Caballeronia sp. TF1N1: one gene and its partner. The protein of the gene in region 1 interacts with the protein of each later gene in a pairwise test. Links are inferred from orthologs where the notes say so. Each region holds a gene or a part of one and is shown on either strand. Other genes may lie near its edges.

Region 1 (7,205 bases):
GAGCGAATGTTCGAAGCGCTGGAGACAAAGGCAAAGCCTCTGCTCGAGCGCTTTCCGGCAATTGGCCGAGTCTTCCTCAACACCGACCCCGATACCTATCAGGCAATACTGGCCTGCGAAGAACTTATCGAAGAAACCGAGGAAGCCAAGAAGCGCGCCGAACTACGCGAACACGTGTTCGAAGACTACGTGCTTCTGTACCTTCTGATTGGCGACACGGTGCTGCTCACGTCCATTCGCCACACCAAGGAAGTCTCCTTCGACTTCGATCACATCTGGGGCCCCGAGCGCTGAGCCGCGCCGCGCCAAAGCTCCAAGACCGGAAAGCATCACGACGCGTTCATCATCCGCTCGACATAGCGCGCGATCAGGTCGATCTCCAAATTGACCTTCACGCCCGGCTTGAGCGCTTTGAGCGTCGTGACTTCGACGGTATGCGGAATGAGGTTGATGGAGAATTCGCAGCCATCGGCGCGGTCGCTGACCGAGTTGACCGTGAGGCTCACGCCATTTACCGTAACCGAACCCTTGTAGGCCAGGTACTTGCCGATCTCCTTCGGCGCGACGACGCGCAATTCGTGCGATTCGCCCACGCGTTCGAAACGCGACACTTCGCCAAGGCCATCCACATGGCCCGAGACCAAGTGGCCGCCCAGCCGGTCATGCGCGCGCAACGCCTTTTCCAGATTCACTTCGTCGCCCGCGTGGCCGAGTCCGACCGTCTTGTTGAGGCTTTCGCGCGAGACATCGACATCGAAGGCATTCGCGGTCTTTTCGATGACCGTCATGCACGCGCCCTGAATGGCGATGCTGTCGCCCAGTTCGACATCCGCGAGATCGAGACCGCCTGCCGTGACCGTCAGGCGCACGCCCGCTTCCGGCTCCGCGCCAAGCGGCGTGACTTGGTCGATACGGCCTACCGCGCTGACAATTCCTGTGAACATCGACTGCTTCCTTTAACTTGACGAGCTGACTTGGCCGGACCCACGCGGATCAGCACGCGTCGGTGGTGACATTTGCCTCGGCGAAACGCGCAAGAATGCGCAAGTCGTCGCCGAGCCGGTCTATACGATGAAACTTGAGATGCGCGCGCGCATCCAGCGTGGCGGGCGGCGCGAAGTCGAACATGCCGGGCGCGCTGCCGAGAAGGCTTGGCGCGAGATACACCAGCAGTTCATCGACACAGCCTTCGCGCAATAGCGAGCCATTGAGCTTGTGCCCGGCTTCGACGTGCAATTCGTTGATGCCGCGATCCGCAAGCGCGATGAGCACGGCGGGCAGATCGACCTTGCCCTGTTCGTTGGGCAGTTCGATCAGCTCCGCGCCCTTCGCACGCAACGCCGCGACGCGCGCGGGATCGGCGTTGGCCGAATGGAAGATCCACGCTGGCGGGCCTTCCAGCATGCGTGCATCGAGCGGCACGTCCAGACGGCTGTCGATCAGAACGCGCTGCGGCTGGCGCGGCGTTTCGACCGCGCGCACGGTCAGTTGCGGGTTGTCCTCGCGCACCGTGCCTATGCCCGTGAGGATGGCGCAGGCGCGTGCGCGCCATGCGTGGCCGTCGGCACGCGCGTCCTCACCCGTGATCCACTGGCTTTCGCCCGAGGGCAAACCCGTGCGGCCATCGAGCGTCGCGGCCACTTTCATGCGCACCCACGGCCGCCGCCGCGTCATGCGCGACACGAAGCCGATGTTCATCTCGTGCGCCTCGTGCGCGAGCAGACCGCAGCGCACGTCGATGCCCGCATCGCGCAACATCACGAGACCGCGCCCGGAGACGGTCGGGTTCGGATCTTCCATCGCGGCGATCACTTTTTCCACGCGCGCGTCGATGAGCGCCTGCGCGCACGGCGGCGTGCGCCCGAAATGGCTGCACGGTTCGAGCGTGACGTAAGCGGTTGCGCCACGCGGGTCCTTGCCGCGCGAACGCGCGTCCTTGAGCGCGCGGACTTCGGCGTGATCCAGACCGGCCGGTTGCGTGAAGCCCGTGCCGATCACTTCGCCGTTCTTGACCAGCACGCAGCCGACGCGCGGATTGGGCGTTGTCGTGTACATGCCGCGCGAGGCGAGCGCGAGCGCGCGCTCCATGTGCGTGAAGTCGGTTTGCGAAAACATCGCGGTCGCCGCGCCCGAGGTTTAAGCCGCGAGCGACGCGAATGCGCCGCGCGCCGCTTCGAGGGTTGCGTCGATCACGGCGTCGTCGTGCGCGCTGGAGACGAAACCGGCTTCGAATGCCGATGGCGCGAAGTACACGCCGGCATCGAGCATGGCGTGGAAGAACGCGTTGAAGCGCCGCGTGTCGCCCTGCGTGACTTCGGCAAAGCTCACCGGCACCTGCTCGGCGAAGTAAAGGCCGAACATGCCGCCGATGGAGTCGGCCGAGAAGGACACCTTGGCATCGCGCGCGGCGGCGCTCAGGCCATCGACGAGCTTGCGCGTCTGCTTCGCGAGGTCGTCGTAGAAGCCGGGGCGCTGGATCAGCTGCAAGGTCTTGAGCCCGGCCGCGACCGCGATGGGATTGCCGGACAGCGTGCCTGCCTGATACACACCGCCGAGCGGCGCGAGATGCGCCATGATGTCCCGGCGTCCGCCGAAGGCCGCGGCCGGCATGCCGCCGCCGATCACCTTGCCGAGGCAGGTCAGGTCGGGCTTGATGCCATAGACCTGCTGCGCGCCGCCGAGCGCGACGCGAAAGCCGCACATCACTTCGTCGAAAATCAGGACCGAGCCGTACTCGTCGCAACGCGCGCGCAGTGCGTTCAGGAACTCGGGCGTCGCGCGCACGAGATTCATGTTGCCCGCGACCGGCTCCACGATCACCGAGGCGATCTCCGCGCCGAACGCCGCGAAGGCTTCGTTCAGTTGCTCGACGTTGTTGTACTCGAGCACGGTGGTGTGCTTCGCGATATCCGCGGGCACGCCCGCCGAAGTCGGATTGCCGAACGTGAGCAGGCCCGAACCCGCCTTCACGAGCAAACTGTCCGCGTGACCGTGATAGCAACCCTCGAACTTGACGATGCGGCTGCGGTCCGTGAAGCCGCGCGCGAGACGCAGCGCGCTCATGGTCGCTTCGGTGCCGCTCGACACCATGCGCACCTGTTCGATCGACGGCACGAGCTTGCAGATTTCCTCGGCGATCTCGATTTCCGCCTCGGTCGGCGCGCCGAAGGAGAAGCCGTGGGCGAGCACGCGCTGCACGGCGTCGAGCACTTCGGGATGCACGTGGCCGAGAATCATCGGGCCCCACGAGCCGATGTAGTCGATATAGCGCTTGCCCTCGGCGTCCCAGAAGTACGGGCCTTCCGCGCGCTCGATGAAGCGCGGCGTGCCGCCGACCGAGCGGAACGCGCGCACCGGCGAATTCACGCCGCCGGGAATGGTTTGCTGAGCGCGTTCGAAGAGGGCTTGATTCTTGGACATGGATGAGGCCTGCACGGTTGTGGATGCGAAATACGCAACGGACTGGACGCTCCGCTCAAAGCGGCAAAAGCGCGGCGCACGGTTGATGCCGACGCGCGGTCCGGTGCGAAAAACATGCTTCAAATTGTACCGGAGTCGTCATATTCGAGCGGGTTCGGCCGCCCGCGTCGCCCGGTGCGCGCAGTCCACAGCTTTTCGAGCGCGCCTTCCGCCATCGGCTTGATGATCGTGCCGGAACTCTGCGCGTCCCACGTCTGCACGGAAAGCGGATGCGCGCGCAGTTCGTCGCGCGTGACGACGACTTGCTCGTTCGCATCGACGAGCCAGTCGTACACGAAATCGATGCACAGCCGGTATCCGCGCTTCGAGTGCGCATCCGGCACTTCGTAAGGCGCGCGCGTCACATAGCCCGATGCGAACACGCCCTTCGGCTGCTGCGTCACGCGATGCACGAACACGCGGTCACCCGGCAAGAGGCCGCGCGCGGTGCCGCAGCCCCAGACGTCGGCGACGGCTTCGCCTGCGGCCACGCGTCGCGCACAGTCGGGCAGTTCGGGCCACGGCCATTTCTTCGGGCTCCAGATCAGGAGAAACGCGGTCATGGGTCTGACGAGAATTAGTGGATGGCTCAAAGCCGGAGCTTAGCGGATCGACGCGTACAATGGCCTCGCCCGGCGCCGATGCAGCACGCGCGCGGCATCCGCTCTGCACCCTTCGTCTTTTCCGAGTCCAATGCCTGACACCACTGCCCGCCGGCCCGATGGCCGGCTGATTCTGTTGCTCGGCGCGCTCGCCGCCTGCGGTCCCTTGTCGATCGACATGTATCTGCCGAGTCTGCCGTCGCTCGCCGCCGCGTTCGGCACGACGCCTGCCGCCGCGCAAAGCACGCTCACGAGTTTCATGTTCGGCTTCTCGTTCGGCATGTTGCTCTATGGCCCGCTTTCCGACGCCTATGGCCGCCGGCCGGTGTTGCTCGGCGGCATCGCGCTGTACGCGCTTGCGAGCGTCGCGTGCGCGGTGGCGTGGTCCATCGACGCCCTCGTTTTCGTGCGCTTCCTGCAGGCGCTCGGTGCGGGCGCGGCTTCCGTGCTCGCGCGCGCCATCGCCCGCGATGCCCACGCGCCCGCCGATGCCGCCCGCGTGCTGTCGATGCTGTCCATCGTTACGTCCATTGGTCCGCTGCTCGCGCCGTTGATCGGCGGGCAATTGCTGCTGTTGGGCGGTTGGCGCGTGGTCTTTGCCGCGCTCACGCTCTTCGGCGTGGCGTGCTCCATCACCGCTTTTCTGCGCGTACCCGAAACCTGGCCGAAGGAAAAGCGCGCGGGCTCCGCGCTCGGCGCTTCGTTCGCGGCTTACGGGCACTTGTTGCGCGACCCCGTCACCTGGGGCCACATGATGTGCGGCGGCATGGCGTTCGCGTCGATGTTCGCGTATATCACGGCGACGCCCTTCGTCTACATCGACTATTTCCATGTGAAGCCGCAGTATTACGGGCTGCTGTTCGGGCTGAATATCGTCGGCATCATTGGCGGGAACGTGTTGAATACGAAGCTCGTCGGCCGCCTCGGCGCGATGAAGATGATCTCCGGCGCGGCCTTCGTCAGCGTGATCGCGGCGCTTGCCGTCGCGCTCGTTTCGCTGACGGGTTGGGGCGGGCTGTGGTCGATCGTCGTGTGTCTGTTCTTCGTGGTCGGCGTGGTTGGCCTGCTCGCGGCGAACTGCACGACGGAACTGATGCACCGCTATCCGCGCAACGCGGGCGCGGCCGCCGCTGTCTTCGGTGCGATGCAGCTTGCGCTCGGCGCGCTATCGAGTCTTGCGGTCGGGTTGTTCCACGATGTGTCGCCGCATGGCATGGGCATCGTGATCGGGGTTTGCGGCGTGCTGACTTTTCACGGGCGTACGTTGGTGCTTCGTTCGCATGCCGCGCCGGTCAAGGTTTGAGGCGCGTTGCGCGATTAAAAAACCTCGCCGCCTGGCGAGGTTTTCGGACTTCGTTCGCGCGTCAACGGTTCGACTTATCACCCGAGCGGCCCAAGCTTCACCGCCAGGAACGTAAATGCCGCCGCTTCCGCCTGCGCCACGGCTTCCGGCTCCACGCCCGCGCCGTGTCCGCCTTCGCCGGTTTCCTGATACCAGACGTTTTCGTGCCCTTGCGCCTGCATCTTCGCGGCCATCTTGCGCGCGTGACCGGGATGCACGCGGTCGTCCGCCGTCGATGACGTAAACAACGACGCCGGATAATCGACATCCGCCTTCACGTTCTGATACGGCGAATACGCCAGCAGATGACGCAGGTCGTCGGCATCGTCGGGATCGCCGTATTCGTCGATCCACGATGCGCCTTGCAGCAGCAAATGAAAACGCCCCATGTCGAGCAGCGGCACTTCCGACAGCACCGCGCCGAAAAGCTCGGGCCGCTGCACCATGCACGCGCCGGTGAGCAAACCGCCGTTACTGCCGCCGCGAATGCCGAGCTGCCTGGCCGTGGTCACGCCGCTCGCGATCAGCGCTTTAGCCACCGCGATGAAGTCGTCGAACGAGACTTGCCGCTTTTCGCGCAGCGCCGCCTGATGCCATTGCGGCCCGAACTCGCCGCCGCCGCGAATGTTCGCGATGGCCAACAGCCCGCCGCGCGCGAGCCACGCAATGCCAGTGGTCGAATCGTAATGCGGATCGAGCGCGACTTCGAAGCCGCCATAGCCGTAGAGCAGGCAAGGCCGCGCATCGGTCGACACATCCGCGCCACGACCGATCAGCCAGTACGGAATGCGCTCGCCATCTTTCGCGATCGCGTGATGACGCACCGCCGACATGCCGCTCGCGTCGAACTGCGCGGGCAAACGTGCGAGCAGTTGCCAGGGCGAGTCGCTCGCAAGATCCGCGAAGTAGAGCGACGGCGGCATCAGAAAATGCTCGACGTGAATGAGCACCGTGTCGTCGCGTTCGCTGTCGATGGAATCGACGTAAGACTGGCTCGCTTCGGGCAGCGCGAAATCGCGCGCGTTCCACGCCGTCTTGTGATCGGCGGGCGGCGCGAGGAGCGTGACGCGCGGCGTGCCGTCGTCCATTTGGCTTGCGATCAGCCAATGCTTCGTGAAGTCGATGCCCGCAAGCACGCGCCTGTCCGATGGCTTGAACAGCACCGTGAAATCGCGCGCGCCTTCGAGAAACGCGTCACGGCGGATGACGAGCAAGGTCCCGCCTTCGTGACGCACGCCGCCCGTCTTCCACACTTCGCGCGGCGTGACGAACAGCCAGCCGTTCCAGTGCTCGACTTCGACGTGCGTCGGCAGATCGTATTGACGCCACGCGTTGGCGGTTTCATCGAGCCAGAAGTGCAGCGTGTCGTAGAACGTGACCGCGCGCGAGGCGAGATGCAGCTTTTCGAGCGGATCGTAATCCGCGCCCGCCGAGACATCGCGACGCTGGCCCTCGAACACCACGGGTGCATCCGCGAGCGGCGTGCCGCGCTTCCAGCGACGCGCCTGGCGCGGAAAACCCGATGTCGTCAACGCGGGTTTCTTGTTGTGCTTGCTGTCGTCCCAGCCGACGTAGCAGGTATCGCGATCGATCCACGAAATGTCGTGCTTGCCGACATCCGGCAGCACGAAGCCATCGTCGATAAAGCTGCGTGCTTCGATATCGAACTCGCGGACCATGCACGCGTCCGAGCCGCCGGGCGACAAGCTGACGAGCGCGCGATCGTAAGTCGGGTAGAGCATGTCGAAGTCGGCGAGCGCCCAGCGCGTGTCGTCGGTTTCGTCGGTATTGAGATCGAGCGC
Region 2 (7,208 bases), 1.6 Mb from region 1 along the record:
CTGCGTGAGCTCGAAGTGACGAGCCCACGCGAGGGCTAATCCTCCGCTGAATACCTTAGTGCGTGACGCGTGTGACGCCGCCACTCGACAGCAGGCGAACCCGCTCGCCTGCCTGGAACACTTCTCCGTTCGAGGTTTGCGTGATGGCGCGCATGTCGCCGTTATCGAGACGCACGGTGATCTCCAGGCCGTTCTTCATGGCGACGTTGTTCTCGACCGCGTTACCCGCGACCGCGCCTGCCAGACCGCCGATGATGCCCGCGATGATCGACCCGTTGCCGCCGCCGATGACGCTGGCTGCGGCCACGCCGCCGAGCGCGCCGCCACCTATGGTGCCGAGACCGGTCGGTTGACCGTTGTTCGAGCTGATCTTCACGCCACGCACGCTTTCGACGGTCGCCATGCGCACCGTCTCCTCACGTTGCGCCTGCGAAGCCGTGTACACGTCCGGCGAACTGCTGTTGTAGGCGCAGCCCGTGAGCGCCACCGAGCCGACGAGCGCTACTGCAAGCGCGATACGACTTATCGTTTTCATTCCATTACTCCACTCAATCACGACAGGCTGCTTCCGAAAGCCTGCTTGTAACGCTCTTCAATTTCGGCACGTGCCGGCTCATAAGTTTGCGGACCCTGATGTTCGATCTTCAATGCGCCCATCAGACTTGCAAGACGGCCCGTCTTTTCCCAACCAAGCTTGTTTTCGATACCGTACAGCAGGCCGCCGCGGAATGCGTCGCCGCAGCCAGTGGGATCGACGACTTGCCGCGCTTTCACGGCGGGCACTTCGAGCACGCCGTCCTCGTGATAGATCTGCGCGCCATGCTCGCCGCGCGTGATGATGAGCGCATCGACGCGGCTCATGATGTCTTCGATCGACCATCCGGTCTTGTTGCTCAACAACTTGGCTTCGTAATCGTTGACCGCCACGTAAGTGGCAAGTTCAATCATGCGACAAAGCTCGACACCTTCCAAGATCGGCAGACCCTGACCCGGATCGAAGACGAACGGCACGCCCGCCGACGCGAACTGCGCCGCGTGCTCGCGCATGCCGTCGGCGCCATCCGGAGCCACGATGCCAAGCGAGATGTTCTTCGCTTCGTCGGCGCGGTTCAGGTGCGACTCCATCATTGCGCCGGGATGGAACGCGGTGATCTGATTGTTCGCCAGGTCGGTCGTGATGAAGCATTGCGCCGAGTGCTGGTCCGGCAGGACGCGCACGTACTCTTTCGAGATACCGAGCGCGTCGAGCCGGTCGATATACAACTGAGCATCCGCCGCGCCCAGTGTCGCCATGATCTTGGGATCGCCGCCGAGTAGCTTGAGCGCGTAGGCGATGTTGCCCGCGCAGCCGCCGAAGTTGCGCCGCATCGTCGGCACCAGGAAGCTGATGTTCAGCATGTGCACCTGGTCCGGCAGGATGTGGTCGCCGAAGCGGCCCTGGAAAGTCATGATGTTGTCGTAGGCGAGCGAGCCGCAGATAAGCGTAGCCAAGGCGAACGTCCTTTAAGTTTAGGTGCCGAGGAAGAGGGTGCGCATACGGCGCGCGGCGGTGAAACCCTTTTGAGCGTCCACCGCGTCCCGTATGCGGACCGCCGAACCGCCGAACCGCCGCGGCGGTCCGGCATGCCGTCAACCTTACTTGAGCGAAGCAAGCGCGGCGTCGTAGTTCGGCTCCTGCTTGATTTCCGGCACGAGTTCCGAATGCAGCACCTTGTTGTCTGCGTCCAGCACGACGACGGCGCGTGCCGTCAGGCCTTTGAGCGGTCCGCTCGTGACGTCCACGCCATAAGCTTCCGCGAATTCGTGACCGCGAAACGTCGATGCCGTCACCACGTTTTCGATGCCTTCGGTCGTGCAGAAGCGCTTGGCGGCGAACGGCAGATCGCCCGAGACGACCACCACGACCGTGTTGTCGAGGCCGGCGGCGGCTTCGTTGAACTTGCGCGTCGAGGTCGCGCAGGTCGGCGTGTCGAGACTCGGCACAATGTTCAGCACTTTGCGCTTGCCCGCGAAATTCGCCAGCTTGACGTCGCCAAGATCGGCGCCGACGAGCGTGAATTCGGCCGCCTGCTGGCCGGCGCTCGGAAACGTGCCGCGTACGTCGATAGGATTGCCGCCGAGGGTAACTTGACTCATGTTGCGCTCCAGAGAATGTGTCAGATGCTGACGGGAAAGCGCGCGCGTTCGTTCATCTTCGATGTTAACGCGCGCGTCAGAATGGACAGGGTTCGTGCGGCCGCGCGGGCACGCATCACGGATAGAAAACCTGAACCCTGTAGTTCGCGGCGACCGCATCGCCCGTATCCAGCCTCACGACGACCGGCTGCGCGCTTTGCGGCGGAAGGCCGATGGGGAATATCGTACCCGGTCGGGCGTAATCCTGCGGCCATAGCACGCGGCGCACGGCGACGTTGCTCTTGTCGTCGAGCAGGGTGAGTTCGAGCGCAGGATAAGCCAGCGACACATCCGACCGATTGCGCAGCGACAGCTTCAGTTCGAGCTTGTGCGGACCGTCGACCTGACGCAGCCCGGAGCTTTCGATCTGCAGCCCGTCGATATAGCGCGGCGGCGCGATGGTGCAGCCGAGCTGATAGCAGATATCCGCGTAGAGCGAATGCGTGCCGGGAACGTAGACCATGACGGATTCGCGTTGCCACCACAATATCTGGCCGATCAGCGTCAGCACGAGCAGCACCGAGAGCACGATGCCCGCCGCGCGCCAGCCCGTGCGCGGACGCGTCCATTCGGGATCGGGCGGATCGAGCGGACCGAGTGCATCGCGCGATTCGCGGATGACCGGGAACGCTTCGTTGGCGCTGGCCGCGTGCGCGGCGCCCGGCGGGCGCGGTGACTTTGCGCCGAAGGCCGGCTCGGGGTCCTTGCCCCAGTCGGCGGCGGGCGCGGGCTCCGGTGCGGGACGCGGCGGTTCGGCCGCAGTCGGCGTCGGCCCGATGAACGGCTCCGCGCGATCGTCCGGCGAAACGAAGCGTGCGGCGGGTGTCTCGGGCGGAGGGACAGGGCGCGTTGGAGATTGTGCGGCCGGAGTGACGTGATCGGCTGGCGGTGCATCGACACGAACGAACTGCTTCGCGGGATGGTTCTGCGCTGGTTGCGTGGATGCAGGCGTATTCGCGTAGACGGTGCGGTCGCTGTCCTCTTCAGGCGCTAAAGGCACGGGCGGCACGGGCGGATTATTCGCGCCGAGATCGAGCGGTCGAGGCGCAGATGCAGACGGTCCGCTTGGAACCGGCGCAGGTGTCTTTCGCGTGATCGGCTTGGCGGCGGGAGGCGTCGAAGGCTTTACAGCGGCAGGCGCTGCCGGACTCGGCGTCGCCGGCTTCTCTATTTCCTTCGCTATCTTCGGCGTTGCCGGCGCCGTGACACCCTGAGATTCCGCTGCCACTGAATTCGCCGATGCATCGCCATTCGCATCGGACGCAAAGCTTGCAGGACCGACGGCGACTTCATCGTCGATGATCGCCGCATGTTGCGCCTCGTGCGGCGCGGCGTGCTCTTCCGGAAGCTCGAAGCGATGATGCGCGGCGTCGAAGACTTCCTGACAATGGCCGCAACGCACGCGGCCGTCATGCGGCGCGAGCAGATGCGGGTCCAGCCTGAAGACGGTTTCGCAGTGTGGGCAGCGGGTTGCCAGCGCCATAGGAGAGTGCCATTGGCCTCGCGGCCTAGTCGTGGACGATGGCGTTATTCTAAAGGCTTTCGCGCCGAGTTCCGGCGAGGCACACCCAGCCTTCGTGCTCGCGCCAGACAGCGATGTCGATCCACTGCGCGTAGACCGCCGCGACCTCGTCGGCCTGTCGCGCGAGAATGCCCGACAACGCGATACGGCCGCCCGCTTTCACCTTCGAGGCGAGCATCGACGCCATCAGCTTGAGCGGATTGGACAGAATGTTGGCAACGACGATATCGAACTCGCCGGCAGGACATTCGTCGGGCAGACCGTAGGTGACGTCGGCGTGATTGCGTTCGCTATTCTGACGCGCGGATTCCACCGCCTGCGGGTCGATGTCGATGCCATATACCGGCTGTGCGCCGCACTTCTTCGCGAGAATCGCGAGGATGCCCGAGCCGCAACCGTAATCGAGCAACGACTGTCCCGGTTTCACCGACTGCTCCAGCCACTCCATGCAGAGCCGCGTGGTCGGATGGCTGCCCGTACCGAACGCGAGGCCCGGATCGAGTTCGAGCACGAGCGCGTCCGGGTCGGGCGCGTCATGCCACGAAGGCACGACCCAGATACGCTCGCCGATATGAATTGGATCGAACTGCGCTTGCGTGAGCCGCACCCAATCCTGCTCTTCGACTTCGCGCAGGGAATAGGCGGGCGTGTCGGCAAGACCGATCTCATTCGCGGCGGCCGCGAGAAGCACGGCGGGATCGGCGTCGTCGGCGAGCAGCGCGACGACGCGCGAACGCTTCCACGCGCTCTTCTCCGGCGTGAGGCCGGGTTCGCCGAAAAGCGGTTGCTCGTCAGGCGTGTCGGCGTCGGCGTCCTCGACGGAGACCGACAGCGCGCCCACATCGAGCAACGCATCCGACAGCGCTTCCGCGTGCTCGCGATCCAGCTCGGCGATCAATTCCCGGTAACTCATGCTAATCGACTCGCTTATGCCTTCGACTCTTCGGCCACCGCCGCCTTGCGCGCGGCGAGCTTGTTTTCGAGGTAATGGATGCTCGTGCCGCCTTCGACGAACTTAGCGTCGATCATCAGTTCGCGATGCAGCGGGATGTTGGTCTGAATGCCTTCCACGACCATTTCCGAGAGCGCGATCCGCATGCGGTTGATCGCCTGCTCGCGCGTCGCGCCATAGGAGATCAGCTTGCCGATCATCGAGTCGTAGTTGGGCGGGACGAAATAGCCGTTGTAGGCGTGCGAATCGACGCGGATGCCTGGACCGCCCGGCGCGTGCCACGACGTAAGACGTCCCGGCGACGGCGTGAACTTGAACGGATCTTCCGCGTTGATCCGGCATTCGATCGCGTGGCCGCGAAACTGAATGTCTTTCTGGCGGATCGAGAGCTTCTCGCCAGCCGCGATGCGGATCTGTTCCTGCACGATATCCACGCCCGTGATGAGTTCCGTCACCGGATGCTCGACCTGCACGCGCGTATTCATTTCGATGAAGTAGAACTCGTTGTTCTCGTACAGGAACTCGAACGTGCCCGCGCCGAGATAGCCCATCTTCTTGCATGCGTCGGCGCAGCGGTCGCCGATACGCTCGATCAGCCGCCGCGCGATACCCGGCGCCGGCGCTTCCTCGACCACTTTCTGGTGTCGGCGCTGCATGGAACAGTCGCGCTCGCCGAGCCAGATCGCGTTGCGGAACGAATCCGCCAACACTTGAATCTCGATATGCCGCGGGTTCTCCAGGAATTTCTCCATGTAGACCTGCGGATTGCCGAACGCACGGCCCGCTTCCTCGCGCGTCATGTTTACCGCGTTTACGAGCGCCGCTTCCGTATGCACGACGCGCATGCCGCGTCCGCCGCCGCCGCCCGCCGCCTTGATGATGACCGGATAGCCGACCGTGCGCGCAATCTTCACGATCTCTTTTGGATCGTCCGGCAACGCGCCTTCCGAGCCCGGCACGCACGGCACGCCGGTCTTGATCATGGTTTGCTTGGCCGTGACCTTGTCGCCCATCATGCGGATGGTTTCGGGACGCGGCCCGATGAACGTGAAGCCCGATTGCTCGACGCGCTCGGCGAAATCGGCGTTCTCGGAAAGGAAGCCGTAGCCGGGGTGGATGGCTTCGGCGTCCGTGACTTCGGCCGCGCTGATGAGCGCGGGCATGTTCAGATAGCTGAGGTTCGACGGCGCCGGACCGATACACACGGCTTCGTCGGCCAACTTCACGTACTTTGCTTCCTTGTCGGCTTCCGAGTAGACGACAACGGTCTTGACGCCCAGTTCGCGGCACGCGCGCTGGATGCGAAGCGCGATCTCGCCGCGGTTCGCAATGAGGATTTTTTCAAACATGGCTGTGGGTCGGCTCATCAACGGGCGCGACGGGCGCGCCCTCGGGAATCGAATCGGCGGCGCGCGGTTCGGGCATCGGGGAAAACCGATGCGAAGCGCGCGGACACGGCGGGCAGCCGGAGATCGAAAACACGGTGCGAGCCATCGTGATGAGGTGCATCCGGCGTCGTCCGGCGTAACGCGTCAGTCGCCGATCACGAAGAGCGGCTGGCCGTATTCGACCGCCTGACCGTTCTCGACGAGGATCTCCTTTACGACGCCGGACTTGTCGGCTTCGATCTCGTTCAGGAGCTTCATGGCTTCGATGATGCAGATGGTCTGGCCTTCCTTGACCGTATCGCCGACCTGGACGAACGGGTCCGCGCCCGGCGAAGGCGCGCGGTAGAACGAGCCGACCATCGGCGAAGTGACGATGTGTCCTTGCGGCGCGACGGCAGCGGGGCTCGCGGCGGGCGCCGCCGAACCTTCGCCTGCGCCGCCGGCGAACGGCGCGGGTGCGGCCTGCATTTGCGGCGCGTATTGCTGAGGCGCCTGCATATAGACCGGCGCCGCATTCTTGACGATGCGAACCTTGCCTTCACCTTCCGTCACTTCGAGTTCCGAGATGCCGGATTCCGAGACGAGGTCGATCAGCGTTTTGAGTTTACGAAGGTCCATCGAAAATTCCCCTTTCAATGCTTGGAGACCGGGACTGCCCCCGGTGCTTGACTTGACTTTGTGGTGTTCTGACTGTCAGCCGCGGACCGGCAGGGCCAGCGCTTCGGCACGCGTTTGTTGCAAGCTCTGTGCGCTGGACCAAACGTGAGCCGAAGTTGCGGCGGCAGAATCGATTGGCACGCAAGGCGCGTTCATGTCGAATGCGTCATCGTGATCGTTTTGAAGCGCGCTCCCCGATGGCCTGCGAAAAGGCTGGTCGACGCACACCAAACGCGTGTCGGTTTCGACAGCAATGTCGCCTTGCGGCACCGGTTGAGTGTTCATGGTCGCTTCGGGTTGTGCGGAATTCGGCGCACTTTAGCGCTCTTTAGAGAATTTTGTCTAGTTTTACCGTTCCGACAGGGTCCGATCAGTAGGGCAGAAGTTCGGACAAGTCGTAGCGAAAGAGCGAAGTTCCGGCAAGATCGGCGTTCAACCTGCTAACTTGCTGCTTATTGAGCGACACTTCGGTTAAAAACGCAGCGAATTTTTACAGCGCGTCGAGTGTACGCTT

Evidence for each region.
Region 2: the proteins of ribD (region 1) and accC interact in binary tests that used the Escherichia coli proteins (3 or more experiments, as listed by UniProt). The link is inferred for Caballeronia sp. TF1N1 from one-to-one orthologs.

The regions. Positions count from the first base shown.
Region 1 is NZ_CP084626.1:865,148-872,352, forward strand. What follows is about bases 55-2,909. They hold ribD (bifunctional diaminohydroxyphosphoribosylaminopyrimidine deaminase/5-amino-6-(5-phosphoribosylamino)uracil reductase RibD), read right to left. Parts: upstream 2,116-2,909; coding sequence 994-2,115; downstream 55-993. Other genes in these bases: LDZ28_RS03990 (hypothetical protein), read left to right, coding at 55-294; LDZ28_RS03995 (riboflavin synthase), read right to left, coding at 330-944; hemL (glutamate-1-semialdehyde 2,1-aminomutase), read right to left, coding at 2,137-2,909. In the rest of the region: more of LDZ28_RS03990, read left to right, coding at 1-54; more of hemL, read right to left, coding at 2,910-3,420; LDZ28_RS04010 (hypothetical protein), read right to left, coding at 3,540-4,022; LDZ28_RS04015 (Bcr/CflA family multidrug efflux MFS transporter), read left to right, coding at 4,153-5,364; LDZ28_RS04020 (prolyl oligopeptidase family protein), read right to left, coding at 5,442-7,205. UniProt on the Escherichia coli protein: Converts 2,5-diamino-6-(ribosylamino)-4(3h)-pyrimidinone 5'-phosphate into 5-amino-6-(ribosylamino)-2,4(1h,3h)-pyrimidinedione 5'-phosphate.
Region 2 is NZ_CP084626.1:2,459,961-2,467,168, reverse strand. What follows is about bases 3,812-6,669. They hold accC (acetyl-CoA carboxylase biotin carboxylase subunit), read right to left. Parts: upstream 5,999-6,669; coding sequence 4,625-5,998; downstream 3,812-4,624. Other genes in these bases: accB (acetyl-CoA carboxylase biotin carboxyl carrier protein), read right to left, coding at 6,182-6,655; prmA (50S ribosomal protein L11 methyltransferase), read right to left, coding at 3,812-4,610. Also shown: LDZ28_RS11470 (glycine zipper 2TM domain-containing protein), read right to left, coding at 56-535; LDZ28_RS11465 (carbohydrate kinase family protein), read right to left, coding at 553-1,491; tpx (thiol peroxidase), read right to left, coding at 1,636-2,136; LDZ28_RS11455 (DUF3426 domain-containing protein), read right to left, coding at 2,252-3,658; more of prmA, read right to left, coding at 3,708-3,811; LDZ28_RS11435 (TlpA disulfide reductase family protein), read right to left, coding at 7,185-7,208. UniProt on the Escherichia coli protein: This protein is a component of the acetyl coenzyme A carboxylase complex; first, biotin carboxylase catalyzes the carboxylation of the carrier protein and then the transcarboxylase transfers the carboxyl group to form malonyl-CoA.